Regions from separate parts of the Fulvimarina fulva genome, predicted to be linked through region 2. Evidence: predicted binding sites of a transcription regulator. Region 2 holds the regulator's gene; each other region holds the start of a gene.
What was found. Region 2 encodes LexA, which represses DNA repair genes until DNA is damaged. Its sites were predicted from a motif close to TGTTCNNNNTGTGTTCNG; they were not measured.

Region 1: a site for LexA is predicted at 2,309-2,326, ahead of ABDX79_RS08095 (PA0069 family radical SAM protein). Genes of this name have one in related genera too.
Region 3: a site for LexA is predicted at 1,763-1,780, ahead of ABDX79_RS17660 (ImuA family protein). Genes of this name have one in related genera too.

What each region holds. Positions count from the first base shown of each region.
Region 1 covers NZ_JBDJAC010000004.1:221,426-226,027, forward strand. The annotation lists gene ABDX79_RS08085 (YigZ family protein) at 1-41, shown strand, start outside; gene ABDX79_RS08090 (ribonuclease HII) at 270-980, opposite strand; gene ABDX79_RS08095 (PA0069 family radical SAM protein) at 1,097-2,254, opposite strand; gene ABDX79_RS08100 (glycosyl transferase family 2) at 2,375-2,905, shown strand; gene moaB (molybdenum cofactor biosynthesis protein B) at 2,902-3,468, opposite strand; gene ABDX79_RS08110 (4-(cytidine 5'-diphospho)-2-C-methyl-D-erythritol kinase) at 3,567-4,439, opposite strand; gene ABDX79_RS08115 (tetratricopeptide repeat protein) at 4,447-4,602, opposite strand, start outside.
Region 2 covers NZ_JBDJAC010000018.1:3,604-8,205, reverse strand. The annotation lists gene ABDX79_RS18045 (ComEC/Rec2 family competence protein) at 1-1,967, shown strand, start outside; gene lexA (transcriptional repressor LexA) at 2,008-2,733, opposite strand; gene ABDX79_RS18035 (helix-turn-helix domain-containing protein) at 3,021-3,569, opposite strand; gene ABDX79_RS18030 (hypothetical protein) at 3,605-3,865, shown strand; gene ABDX79_RS18025 (hypothetical protein) at 4,093-4,602, shown strand, end outside.
Region 3 covers NZ_JBDJAC010000016.1:55,574-60,175, forward strand. The annotation lists gene ABDX79_RS17655 (Y-family DNA polymerase) at 1-1,028, opposite strand, end outside; gene ABDX79_RS17660 (ImuA family protein) at 913-1,599, opposite strand; gene ABDX79_RS17665 (polysaccharide biosynthesis/export family protein) at 2,205-2,765, opposite strand; gene ABDX79_RS17670 (hypothetical protein) at 3,219-3,848, shown strand; gene ABDX79_RS17675 (twin transmembrane helix small protein) at 4,011-4,199, shown strand; gene ABDX79_RS17680 (cob(I)yrinic acid a,c-diamide adenosyltransferase) at 4,247-4,602, shown strand, end outside.

The sequences.
Region 1 (4,602 bases), on a different contig from region 2:
TGCGCATCTATCTCGACCGTCTTGCCAGCGAGAGCGGCTGAGGGTCGTGGATTTCTGAGCGGGCGAAACTGCCTGCTGGGGTGTCGACGACGACCGGTGTTGAATTCAAAGCAACCGTCAGCGCCGCAAGCACCGCATGCGCAATCCGGCCTGTTTCGATGGAGCCATCTCCTCGACCTGTCGATGAACTGATCTTCGAGGGGTAGGGTGCATTCAGCATACGCAAAGCAAACTATTTTGCGTTCAACCGCGCTGGTGATCGTATCCGGCTACCGAAGGGGGCTGAAACTCATGCGGTGGATCGGCGTCGGCCCGTGCTTGGCGATGGCCGCCAGATGGACTGCACTACCGTATCCGACATTGATGGCAAAGCCGTAGCCCGGATAGAGCACATCAGCGTTTTGCATCATGCGGTCTCGCTGGACCTTTGCGATGATCGAGGCCGCCGCGATCGAGACGCTGATTGCGTCACCCTTGACGATGGCAGTGCCGCGTCCCGACCATGAGGGTGGAACGTCGCGACCGTCGAAGAGGGCATGGGACGGACGGATCGCAAGCTGATCGAGCGCCCGGGTCATCGCTCTCAGGGTTGCCTGTCGGATGTTGACCCTATCGATTTCCCGCGCCGAGACCGAAGCGATCGCGACAGAGGCAGATAGCAGGATCTCGTCGAACAGCCGGTCGCGTGTCCTTGCCGTGAGTTTCTTGCTATCGTTGATGCCATCAGGGACTCTTGCCGGATCCTCGAAGACCACGGCCGCAGCGACGACAGGTCCCGCCAGCGGACCGCGTCCAACCTCATCGACACCCGCGACCCACTGGGCACCGGTCCGGATCAATTCGACTTCGCGGGAAATGTCCGGCCTTGACCGTTCGGAGCGGCTCTTCCTCGCGCGTGCGGCTTCAGGCGGCTGGACGGGTTTCGTTCGGACGCCGTCAGGTCGGGAAATGGGCGGAGAATCGGAAGGAGAGCGGGCCATGATGCGGCAATGACTCGCTCAAAATCCGATTCTCCTCAAGGTCGCGCGAGCATCCTGGCAAAACGGCGCACAACCTTGTTTCACGATAGCGGCATATCGTGATCCTGTTTTGTTCTTTAGATTAGCGACAGCTGTACACCGGCGCCGCGCGGAGCGGTGAAGAGGTCGGTCCGCAGAGACTGGCGGTTCTGGTTGAGGCCGAGTCGCTTGGCGGTGAGATCGAAGCGGCGCTTGATCTGGTGGGCGTAAGGACCCGTGCCGCGCATGCGCTTGCCCCATTCGGCGTCATAGTCCTTGCCGTCGCGCATGGATCGCAGCAGCGAGAGCACATGGCGGTAGCGGTCCGGATAGTGCCTCAGCAGCCAGTCCTTGAAGATCTGTGAGACTTCCAGAGGCAGACGCAGGAGAACGTAGCCGGCTTCCTTGGCTCCCGCAGTCGCCGCAGCTTCCAGAAGGCGCTCGATTTCCGAATCGGTGAGACCTGGAATGATCGGCGCGGTCATCACCATGGTGGGAATGCCCGCTTCGTTCAGCGTGCGGATCGCATCGAGCCGCTTCTGCGGCGTCGAGGCGCGGGGCTCCATGGTGCGGGCAAGCTTCCGGTCCATCGTGGTGAGGGACAGAGCGACGCGGGCGAGACCCTTGTCAGCCATGCGGGAGAGAATATCGATATCGCGCAGAACGAGCGCCGACTTGGTGACAATCCCCACCGGATGGTTCGCCGCTTCGAGCACCTCCAGGATCTCGCGCATGATGCCGTAGCGCTTCTCGATCGGCTGGTATGGATCGGTGTTCGTTCCGATCGCGATCGAGCGAACCTCGTAACCGGGCCGAGACAGTTCGCGTTCCAGAAGCTGCGCGGCGTTTGGCTTGACGAAGAGCTTTGACTCGAAGTCGACGCCTGCGGACAGGCCCATATAGGAATGGCTCGGACGGGCGAAGCAGTAGACGCAGCCGTGTTCGCAGCCGCGATAGGGATTGACCGAGCGATCGAAGGAAATGTCGGGCGAGGTGTTGCGCGTGATGATCGTACGCGGTTTTTCCACCTGCACGTCCGTCTTGAAGGCCGGCAGGTTTTCCAGCGTATCCCAGCCGTCGTCGAACGTGTCGCGGGCAAAGGGCTCGAAGCGTCCGCTCGGATTGATGCCGGCACCCCGGCCACGGCGCCGGGCCGGACCGATCCGCCCGCCACCCTCGTCGATGATTCGATTGGCTATGTCGACACCGAGCGTCGGGTCGAATGCCGCGCGATCCGCGGCTGCGATATCAAACATGACAAGTCCTCGAACAATACGTGAACACGTAAAAAATACGTTTACAGCATGAATGAGAACAAGACAAGAACATTCGAGCGGGCTTGCCTATGACGGGCTCGCGACCCTACAACTCGCGGCATGTTGACCATCTACATGGACTGCGGTTCCAACGACCGACATCTCGCGCTGACGCTCACCGAGCTGGTTTCCGGCTCGATCGAGGGCGTGGTCAAGAACGTGGTTCTGATTGATCGCGGCATGTCGGAGGGGACACGTTCCGTCGCCGATCAATGCGGTTGCCGCGTTATCATGCCAGGCGAACTCCGCGCGACGATCGAGCAGGATCGGGCCGACTGGCAGCTCTGGCTGGAAAAGGGCAGTCGCCCGGCGGCTGGATGGACGAATGAGATCATCGAGCATATCGGGACCGGAAATGGTCCGCCTGGTGGCCCGCAGGCGGCGCGCTTTCGCACGGCGAAGCGCGATAGACCAAGGCTCTTGTCTCGATTGACCCAGCGCCGAAGCGCACTCGCCGACGGTCTGCTGCTGAAGAAGGCGCAAGCCATCGGTCTCGTCCGGCAGCACGGCGAGGCGCCCTTGTCGGTCCTGGCGAAAGGGCTGGCGTCCAAGCGTCTCGACGCCGAGCTTCGGCCCGCGACGGCGCTTTAGACCGAGCGACCACCGCGGCGCAGGTGTTCGTCGAGACGCGGCATGATCTCCACGAAATTGCAAGGCTTGTGCCGGTAATCGAGCTGTCGCTCCAGAATATGGTCCCAGGCGTCGTCACAGGCCCCCGGAGAGCCCGGCAGGACGAAGACGAAGGTCTTGCCGATCAGCCCGGCCGTCGCGCGGGACTGGACGGTAGAGACGCCGATCTTGTCGAACGAGATGCGATGAAAAACGATCGAGAAGCCATCCATCCGCTTGTCGAACAGCGGCTCCAGCGCATCGGGCGTGACATCGCGCCCGGTAAAGCCCGTGCCGCCCGTCGTGATGACGATGTCGACGCCTTCGTCCGCGACCCATGCCTTGACGGCTTCGGCGATGGCGGCCTTGTCATCGCGGACGATCTTGCGGTCGGCAAGCTTGTGGCCCGCATCATCGATTCGGGAAGCGAGATGGTCTCCGGATTTGTCCTCGGCCTCCGTGCGCGTGTCGGACACGGTGAGAAGTGCGATCGACAACGCGATAAAGGGGCGTTCGGAATCCAATCGTTCAATGGTCGATGGCATGGCTCGGTTCTCTCCGCGGTTCTGCGCAAGCGCCTTATGATATCCGAACTTTTGACGACGAGGCGTGTTCCGCCATGTATGCGATCGGTTGATCGTTGTCAGGCGCTGGCAACCCACCAGTCCGGTCGCGTTCGTGCGAGAGCTGCCGCGCCGCGCTGCGCCGACTCCTCATCTTTATAGAGAGCGAAGACCGTCGATCCGGACCCCGACATTCGTACGATGTCGGCGCCGGTGGCCGTGAGCTTGGCGACGGCATCACCGACTGCCGGCTCTATGGCAGTGGCCGTTTCCTGTAGGTCGTTGCGGGTCCCGTCCAGCCAGGCGATGAGGTCGCCTGTCTTCCAGAAGCCACCCTGCGGCAAGGGCGGTAGAGGCGCATTTTCACGGTTTCTGAGGGCCTTGAACACCGTTGGGGTCGAGATGGGCCGTTGCGGGTTGACGAGAACCATCGACGGCATGGCACCAAGATCGATTTCGTCCAGCTCTTCGCCGATGCCGCGCGCGATAACGGGCTTAGCGATCATGCACATTGGAACGTCCGCCCCGAGCTCTGTGCAACGCCGCGCCTGCGCTGCAGCCAGATCTGGCGATAGCGAGCCGAGCTTGCGCAAGAGTGCTGCGGCATCGGACGACCCCCCGCCGATCCCCGCGCCATGGGGCAAAGCCTTTGTGAGCCGGATGAGAAGGGGCGGAACGTCAAGGCCAAGACGCAGTGCTTCCTCGCGAGTGAGGTCGAGCGCCTTGTGAACGATATTGCGATGATCTGTCGGAACGCCGACCGCGAAGGGTCCGTCGACGACAAGCCGGTCTTTATGTGCCGGCTCGATCGACAGACGATCCGCGATGCGAGCGGCAAAGACCGCGACGCTTTCGAGCAGATGATAGCCGTCTTCACGACGGCCAACGATATGGAGGGCGAGATTGATCTTGGCAGGCGCCAGGACTTCGCCTTCGAAGGGAGTATCGCTCAAGGTTCGATCAGTTGGTCTTGGTCTGCTCGCCTTCAGCCGAAGTCGGCTTTATGTCGGATGGCTCGGAGCCCTTGTCCCCGGAAATTTCCAAAGCGGTCGTATCCGATTGAGATGTGTCCGTCTTCGCGCCGGTCTGCTTCGGCTGATCCTCGCCTGCGGTTCC
Region 2 (4,602 bases):
CCAGACGCATCGGGGGCGCGACGAGCGGATCGACGCCGATCCTCCTCCTGTCGAGCTTCCTTGCCGGCCTTCTTCTGTCCCAGTTCGAACTCTGGCGTACCGATACGACTATCTTTTCCGGCGAAGCGACCGTCTTCGTGACCGGACGGGTCGTCAGCCATGAAATGGACGACCGGAACCGCTCCCGCTACCTCGTCGAGATCCAGTCGACGACACGGCCCGTCCTGTCCCGGCCGCCCGAACGCGCGCGGATCGTCGTCTCTGGCGATCACGACATCATGCGGCCGGGAACCCGTTACGAAGGGCTCGTGCGCCTTCGTCCACCCTCCGGGCCGGCGTTTCCGGGAAGCTACGACTTTGCCTTCGCGCCCTATTTCGAGGGTCTCGGCGCCTACGGCTTTTCCCTCGGCAGCCCGAAGCGGCAATCGGATCTGGGCACGGACGGGGCCGGACCTACACTCGCAGAGCGCCTTCAGACCGCCATCTCCGGCCTGCGCGGGCGGGTGACCGACCGCATCCGCTCTGTCATTCCCGGCCAGCCAGGCGCTGTCGCAGCGGCCCTGGTGACCGGTCAGCGGGGCGGCATCGACGAGGCGACCACCGAGGCCCTGCGCGCGACGGGGCTTGCGCACATTCTCGCCATCTCGGGTCTCCATGTCGCCCTTGTCGCCGGTTTCGCCATGGTGTCCATTCGCCGGTCCCTCGTCTTCGCAGGCGCGCTCGCCCTCGTCTGGCCGGTCAAGAAGATAGCCGCCATCGGCGCGATCTGCGTCTCGAGCTTCTATCTCGTCCTCTCGGGCTCCAGCGTCGCCACCGAGCGCGCCTATCTCATGCTTCTCGTCATGCTGATCGCGGTCCTCTTCGACCGACCGGCGATCACCATGCGCAATGTCTCGATCGCGGCGATCCTCATTTTGGGGTTCACGCCCCATGCCGTGATGACTGCGAGCTTCCAGATGAGCTTTGCCGCGACGATCGGTCTTGTCGGTGTCTATGGTGCCTACAGCCGATACCGGGGCCGGCGATCGGACAGGTTCGCGGACGGGCCCGCGCGCGCCCTCGTCGTCTTCTTCACCGGCACGGCGGCAACCGCGCTGATCGCCGGTCTTGCGACCGCGCCTTACGCAATCTTCCATTTCCAGCGCTTCGCACCCTTCGGGCTTGTCGCAAATCTTCTCGTGATGCCGCTCTTCGCCCTGTTGATCATGCCGATGGCGCTTCTCGGCGTCATCCTCATGCCCTTCGGCCTCGACCATCTTCCATTCGCGATCGTCGGCGCCGGGCTCGATCTCCTGATCGCGGTCGCCTCAGAGCTCAGTGCGCGCCTGCCGGACCAGAGCACCGGGCTTGTCCAGCCCGCCGCATTGATCGCGCTGACCCTCGCGCTACTTGCCTTCTGCCTTCCCGTGGGACGGCTCAGATGGCTCGCCGTACCGGTTCTCGCGATCGGTCTGGTGCTCGCGGCAGCGCGTGCCACCCCGCCCGAACTGTTGATCTTCGAGGATGGCAAGACCTTTGCCCTTCTGGAGGGCGGCTCGATCGCCTATTCGAAAGCACGACCCAACGGCTTCGTCTCCGAGCAATGGGACCGGGCCTACCTGACCGAGGGAACCCAGCGCGGCCTCATTCCCGGCCTCGAAGACTGCGAAACGAAGCTCTGCCAGTTCACGACACGCAGCGGGATCACCATTGCCTACACCACCGACTATCGGCTTCTAGGCGCAGCCTGCGACAATGCCGATATCGCTTTCGTCGCGCGGGCAGCCCGCATCCGAACGTGCCGGTCGGGTGCCCGCCTCGTGACCCTCAGGACACTGCGCCGAAGCGGCTCGCTCGCCATCAGCCGCGATCCGGCGACCGGCGCGATCGAAGTCCAACGTGCCATCTCCGAGTTCCCTGCCGACTGGAATCGCCACCGCCTTGCGCCCTGGCCGGAATACTGGCGCAAACCGGACGTGGCTGAATGACCTGTGCGGCCCGGGACGTGGGCCGGAGCCCGGATTGTGATCAGTAGCGCCGGATGAGCCCGACGAGCTTGCCCTGAACGCGCACCCGGTCGGCGCCGAAGATCCGCGTCTCGTAGGCCGGGTTCGCCGCTTCCAACGCGATCGTGTCGCCCTTCTTGCGAAAACGCTTCAGCGTCGCCTCTTCATCATCGACGAGCGCCACGACGATCTCGCCGGGCGTTGCCGTATCGCCCCGGCGGATCACCACCGTATCGCCATCAAGAATGCCCGCCTCGATCATCGAATCACCCTTCACTTCGAGGGCGTAGTGCTCGCCGCCCATGATCATGTCGGGTGGGATCGAGATGGAATGGGTGTTGTGCTGAATCGCCGAGATCGGAACACCGGCCGCGATCCGCCCCATGACCGGGATCGAGACGTTCTCGTTTGCCCCGCCGTCTCGCACCGTCTCGCGCGCTTTCGCCGGCTGGCCCTTGGAGCCTTCAATAACGCTCGGCGTGAAGCCGCGCTGGGCGGGCTGAGGCGGTCGAGCCACTTCCCCCCGGCGCATGGCATCCGGCAGCTTGAGAACTTCGAGCGCTCGCGCCCGATTTGGCAGGCGGCGAATGAAGCCGCGCTCTTCCAGCGCGGTAATCAGACGATGAATGCCCGATTTCGACTTCAGCTCCAGCGCATCCTTCATCTCGTCGAAGGATGGTGGCACACCGGTCTCGTTCAGCCGGGCGTCGATGAATGTGAGAAGTTCGTGCTGCTTGCGCGTCAGCATGCGTCTCGGGGCCTCCAAAACAAATCCTGAACAAGCCTATATGTTCTTATTGTGTTCCGCAAGTGGCGAATCGGAACGAATCGGGAATTGTGGGCGCAAACGCTATTCGGGATTGACGAGGTAAAATCGGAACGCGCTATCCGGGATTGGTGATGTTACACCAAGCCATAATTTCCGGTCGTTTAGAGGACTTTTTGGCCTTCAAATTGGGTCCTCAATCCCTGTCCGCGCACGTCACCAAAAGGCCCAATACCGATTAAATTGAACTTGCCATTCTTTTCAGTCGCTTAGTCGTCCTTCTTTGGTGACCTAGAACGTAGGTGTTCGAGTTTTGGTGACGCTGATTGGTGACCCTCATCGGAACTGGTCCGCTCCCAAACACCATCGTTCAGTTGATGGAGTCCAACTGTCGTTAGGCGGCTAAGGCCGCGATAATACTCACACTGTTCGTCGATCGCTTCTGCGAGAGCCCTTGCTGCTTCCTGCTTCCTATTGTGAAGCTTCCAAGCCTCTTCACTATCTTCGGTGAAGGGGTTCGTGTTCGTAACGTTGACTGGAAGATTGGGGAGCTGATCGCCGAAGATCGTCCATAGGGCGTCGTACAAATGCCATTTGTGCATTCGGCGCTTCTGATCGTCGAAGTCGCGTATCTCCAGATCGATCAAGCGAGAGATCGCTACCAGCGTACTCGCGGGCATTCTCGTGCGACCCATCATGTAATTTTGCAGGGATCGATAAGGAATTCCGGTGGCTTCGCCGAGGTCTTTGACCGACCAGCCCATCTTCGCCAAGCCGGCGCGAACTGCTTGGATGATATTTTTATCGAGATCAGGCATTGTGCTTTACGCTAAACTGCGTAATTAAAAAAATCATGATGCACCAAAACAGCGTAAAATCACGGCCCATAAAGCTCTCACTGACGACACAGGTGGCGGGTTCGCCCTCGCTCTATGTCGCCGTTAGAGCCGGCTTCGTCAATCAGGGCTCTTCGCTCAATAGGTGGTGCCGGGACAATGCTGTGAACCGCCAGACGGCAGAGAAGGCGCTGAAAGGCGAACGGCACTCGCGGCGAGCGCAGCAACTCATTGAAACGCTGATCTCTGCCTCGCTTGGGTTTCAGGCAGTCAAATGAAGCTCAATTGGCTGCCTTCGCCTTCTCTCGCTTGCCTTGCCGAAATGCGACGTGAAACTGCTGCTCGGCTCCTACAGAGAGCAGCGACGCAGCCCTCATCCATATGGCGTGGCGCGTCCTTGGAAGTCCGTATCGTCAAAGGGCGCGGTGGGCGTTCCGGCCTTCAATACGAAGTCCGTCTCGACAGCCTTCCGGTCGAACTTCAAGACGCTTGGAAGGCCTCTCAAATGGCGCTCGAACCCGCTTCGAAGCCTCTTTCAACGTCAGGCCTCGCCCTGAAATGGCAGTGGTTTCGCAAGAACTTCGGCGCTGTTCTGGCAACCGAACCCCATAGCGCGGCCAGAGCCCAGGCTATCGACGAGCTGATCGGCGTCGAAACGACGGACTGGCGCGGCCGGTCGATCAAGTTCGCCCGAAACACGATCTACACATGGCTCCGCGAATACGAGGCGAAAGGAGCGGCTGGGCTCGCGCGAGGCCGGCGGACGGATGTCGGCACCACGCGCTATCACGTCTCGAAGCGCTGGGATGAATTCGTGTCCGGCCGGATCGATCGCGAGGCGATGGAGCGGATCGGCGACGGGATCAAGCAGTACCTAGGCGGATGCATCAAGGGCGGAGAGAAGCGCAAAATCGTTCTCTTCCTCGGCCGGGAAAAGCTGAAGGAACTGACGGCGCTGCATGGCGTCCGGCCAGCCGACGAACGACTCTTCAACCGCGTGTGCGAGATCCCGGTT
Region 3 (4,602 bases), on a different contig from region 2:
TCGAAGCCGAAACCGGCGTCCCATTCGTTATGCAGGGCGGCAAGACGCTCGTCGAAGAGGCGCGCCATCGCGGCCGGATCGCGCAGGGGCGCCGATGTCTCCACGCACACGCCCGAGACATGGCCGTCGCAGCGAAAGAGCGTGAGCTCGGCCCGTCGCATGCCCATGCCGCTTCGCTCCAGCGGTTCGACCAGACGGAGGCAAAGCGAGCCTATGACGCTCTTGATCGCCTCGTTCTGAACGATGGGATCGAAGAAGCGTCTCTCGGCGATGAAGCTGACCGGCGGCGACAGGGGCGAGAGAGCTTCACCGACATCGCCCATCGCCTGATCGAGCCGCTGGAATACGGACGGGCCGAAACGGGCCGTCAGTGCAGCGCGCGGAATTGAGAACAGGCAGCCGATGGTCTTGAGGCCGAGCCGGGCAAGTTCGCGAACCTGTCCGGCCTCCAGCCTGAGGGCCGAGAGCGGAAGGGGTTTGAGCCTCTCGCGCTGACGGCCCGGCGGTGCGATCGCGTGATCATGATGGCGCGTCAGCGCCCAGGCCGCGCCGGCTGTGTCGGCAAGCGCGATGGCTGCGTGAAACCCTTGAGCTTTCAGGCGAACCGCCAGATCCTGCGTCAGATCGCTTTCGCCACCGAAAAGATGTGCGCAGCCGCTGATATCGAGAAACAGCGTGTGGTCCTGCCCGAATGCCACGAAGGGCGTATAGCGTTCACACCAATGGGCGATGCGGCGGAAAAGGTTTTGGTCGGCCTCTTCATCCTGCGGCACGCAATCGAGATCGGGCCGGATCGCGCGTGCATCGCTCAGCGATTGGCCTGTCTGAATGCCGGAAAGATCGGCGACGGGTTCGACCGCGATCACGCGCAGTGCCTGCCGATGCTGACCGGTGACGATGATCGGAGGAACGTCAGGACGCCCGTTCAAGCGCCAGGATGCGCCCCATCTCGTCCGCGCGATGCGTTCGATCCGAAGATGCGGCAGACGGCAGGCGAGGATGCGTTGACGCGGCACCGTATTCGACATGGTCAAAACTCCTCGATTGCGGGTTCCAGGCCACCTTCCACCGGCCGGTTTCACCATTGCGATTGCGTTCCAGTTCGAGGGTGAGGCACATCGGGCCGAGGCTTCGGGCAAAATGGCCGTGCGGGACCGAGACGGCTGGCGCCACGCACCAGCGCGTCGCAGCGCTCGATGCCTCTTCCGCCCCCTCTTGCCTGAGGAGGAACAGCGGCACGCCGCTTTCCTTGGCGCGCAGTGTCAGCTTGCGGCTGACCGAAAGATCGAATGCCTTCGGATTGCCTCTGACATGCAGGATCACGGCGCCAAGACCTGCGGTCCTGACCGCTTCGCCCGCCGCCCACAACGTGTCGCGCAAGTGGACCGGGCGCACATGGACGAGACGTCCGGCCGCAACGCCGAAGCTCCTCATCCCGTCGGGAAAGACGCGGCCTCCATCGACCAGCGCCGAAACGTCACGCAGCCACAGGATCGGCTGGGACGCGCGCTCCCTGCTCAAAAGCGCAAAGACCAGTCCGTAGAGAGCGGCAACGTTCCGCGAGGACGTGCAGCGCAATTCGTGCAGGCCATTCCGCACCAGACCGCCTCCGAGACAGGCGTCGATTTCGGAAATGCCAAAGTCTATACGACCGCCAGAAGCCGTCGGCCTCGGAGGATGGTTGCGCGCCGTTTTGATGGCGGAAATCGAATGTTGTAACGCAGCTTTCGTGGCGGCGAAGTCGGTCATGTCAGAGCGCTTTTGTTCATGTTATGTTCTAGATAAGACTCAAGCCGGAGAAAGAGTCAATTCGGCCTGTGCTGGTTTCAGCGGGCCAATTGAAAGCGGTGGAAAACGTCGCCCGAATGGAGGCTATCCATCTGTTTTTGCTCAAAGATGGAAGAGTCGAAGAAGACGGGCGCTTGCAGACATGATCGGCGAGATATCCCGGAAATCCGGGCTCGGAGGCCGTTGACCATTCCTGAAAAATCTTTGCATGCGGCAAGCCAGACCGCTGCCACCGATCTGTTCGATCCGGGCAAATGGCATCCCGCGAAACTCGCTTGATCGCTTCACGAAAACGGATGTCAAAGACACGTCTGCGCCGTGCAATCTACGGCAGGCTCTTCAGTCGCTCGCAATTCGTGAAGATGGGGTGGCTCTGCCGCCGAACGCACGATCCGCAAGCCGTCATGGCCGGGCTGTCAGAACCAGCGTTCGCGCACATAGATTGTATCGCCGGGCAGGAGCGGGTCTGAGGTTACGACACGGCCAGTGACCACCTCGTCGCCGATCTGCCGGGTGATGTCGACGGTGCCCTGCTCGGCGCGCGGCGTGAACCCGCCCGAGACGGCAATCGCCTTCTGCACCGTCATGCCGGGGACATAGGTGTATTGGCCGCCCTGATTGACCTCGCCCATGATGAAGAACGGGCGATAGCGCTCGACCGCAACCGTGACGTCCGGGTCCTGAAGATAGCCGTCGCGCAGCCGCGAGGCGATCGCCTGCTGAAGTTGGACCGATGTTCGGCCGCGTGCTGGTATGTCGCCAATCAGGGGCATCGACAGATAACCGGCCTTATCGATCGGATAGGCTTGCGTCAGCTCTTTCTGTTCGAAGACCGTGATACGGGCAATGTCTCCACTGTCGAAACGGTAGGGCTGATTGAGAACGGCGTGAAAAGCTGGCGGGGCAGGCTGGTAGGATGAGCAGGCTGCAGTCGTCGCCATCGCCACGCCCAGTATCAGCTTTGCAATCGTTTTCATTTCCCAACTCCGTCCGTCCCGCCTGCCGCGCTTGAACGAACCCCAAGCACGTGAAATCGCTTGACGAAGCAATACTGCAATTAGGGTTAATCAATCGTGAAACCCCCGTCTTGAAGGCGTTGGGCCAGCGGCCAGCGCCGCTTGAGGGTTGAAAGTCTTGCCATATGGCAACTGAAGACGGGTTCTTTAACGACCTGGTTACCAAAAAGAGCGACCGTTTAGTTACCAAATCCGGGCACGTGGCCGTGTTTCAGCTGTGGCGGCCGGGCTCGACAATCGGACGGTGACGATATGAAGAATCAAGGCACCCCATATACGCACAGCGCTTCCGAAGACGCTGCGGCCAGGCAGGACAAGCCTCTCGACAAGACCGCAAGGCTAGCAATCGAGGCCGGTCCGGGACACGGATTTCAAAGGGCAATCTTAGATATGGCGAACGCGAGCGTAGACGGCGTGAACAACGAACCAATCGAGACCGGCGACCAGGGCAGCGACGAGCAGGTGATCGAGCGGGTCGGCGTCGACGATCTGGCCTTCGCGGCCAAGGAAATGAGGATCAAGCGGCTGGTCGTCGTGACTCCCTTCGCCGACAGGGCCTCGCTCGAAACGGTGCTGACGCTATCGCGGATCCTGACCGAAGAGAACCATCCCGTCGCACTCATCCAGCTCGATGGTTCGCCCGAGGTTCCGTTCTCTACTGACGGGAATTCGCTTGCAGGATGGATCGATCTTCTGGGGGGTGGTCGCCCGGTTGGTGAAATCATCCACCGGGATGCCGAATCGCGCCTTCACATCGCGCCTTCCGGAGACGTGGACCTTGCTGCCCTGGAAGACGATCAGCTTGAAGACCTCGCGGTCTATGTCGAGGCGTTCCATCAGAGCTATGCTATGACTGTCGTCCACGCGCCGCTCGAATGCCTCGACCGGATCAGCGGACTGGGGGATGGCGAGACGGCGATCATCGTTGCGGCAGGCGAGGACAGGGCCGGGGAGGTCGACCAGATTGCGCAGGCCCTCAACGCTCGCGCCACCTACGACGTGCTTCACCTCGTGTCCGAAGGCGAGACACCGATCCTCCACTGAGGAAACGAAATCTTATCCCCGAATGATCGAAGCCGGATGTCGTCAGGCCTCCGGCTTTCGGCTGCGACATCGCTTCGTCTGTTGACGCATCGACACAGATCCTAAATTGGAAACGAATTTGTTGCAGCTCTTCGAGGCTGCGATCTCCGACGAAGGGTCACCATGTCCAGCTTCCTGACATTCCTGGCGCTGGCCGCATTGATCGCAACCGCGATCGTCCTCCTGATGGGTCTGTTGAACCTGATGAAGGGCGGGCCGGGCAGCAAGTCCCAGAAATTCATGCGCTATCGCATCATGTTTCAGGCGATCGCTCTCGTTCTGATCGTGGCCTTTCTGCTCCTCGGCCGTTGACGCGTGATGATCGCGTCCAACTTTCCGGCGAAAGCGAAGGAGCGTTCATGGTCAAGCTGAACAAGATCTATACCCGCACCGGCGACAAGGGCGACACGATGCTGGGCAATGGCGAGCGGCGTCCGAAGGACGATCTGCGGGTCGAGACCTACGGCACGGTGGACGAGCTGAATGCCGTGATCGGGCTTGCGCGCCTCCATGCATCGGGCGATCTCGATGACATGCTCGCGCGTATCCAGAACGAGCTCTTCGATCTCGGCGCGGAACTTGCGACACCCGACACCGGCAAGGACCTCGGTTTCGAGCCGCTGAAGCTCGTCGACAGCCAGGTCGATCGCCTGGAACGCGAGATCGACGGCATGAATGAGAAGCTCGAACCGCTCAAGAGCTTCGTTCTTCCGGC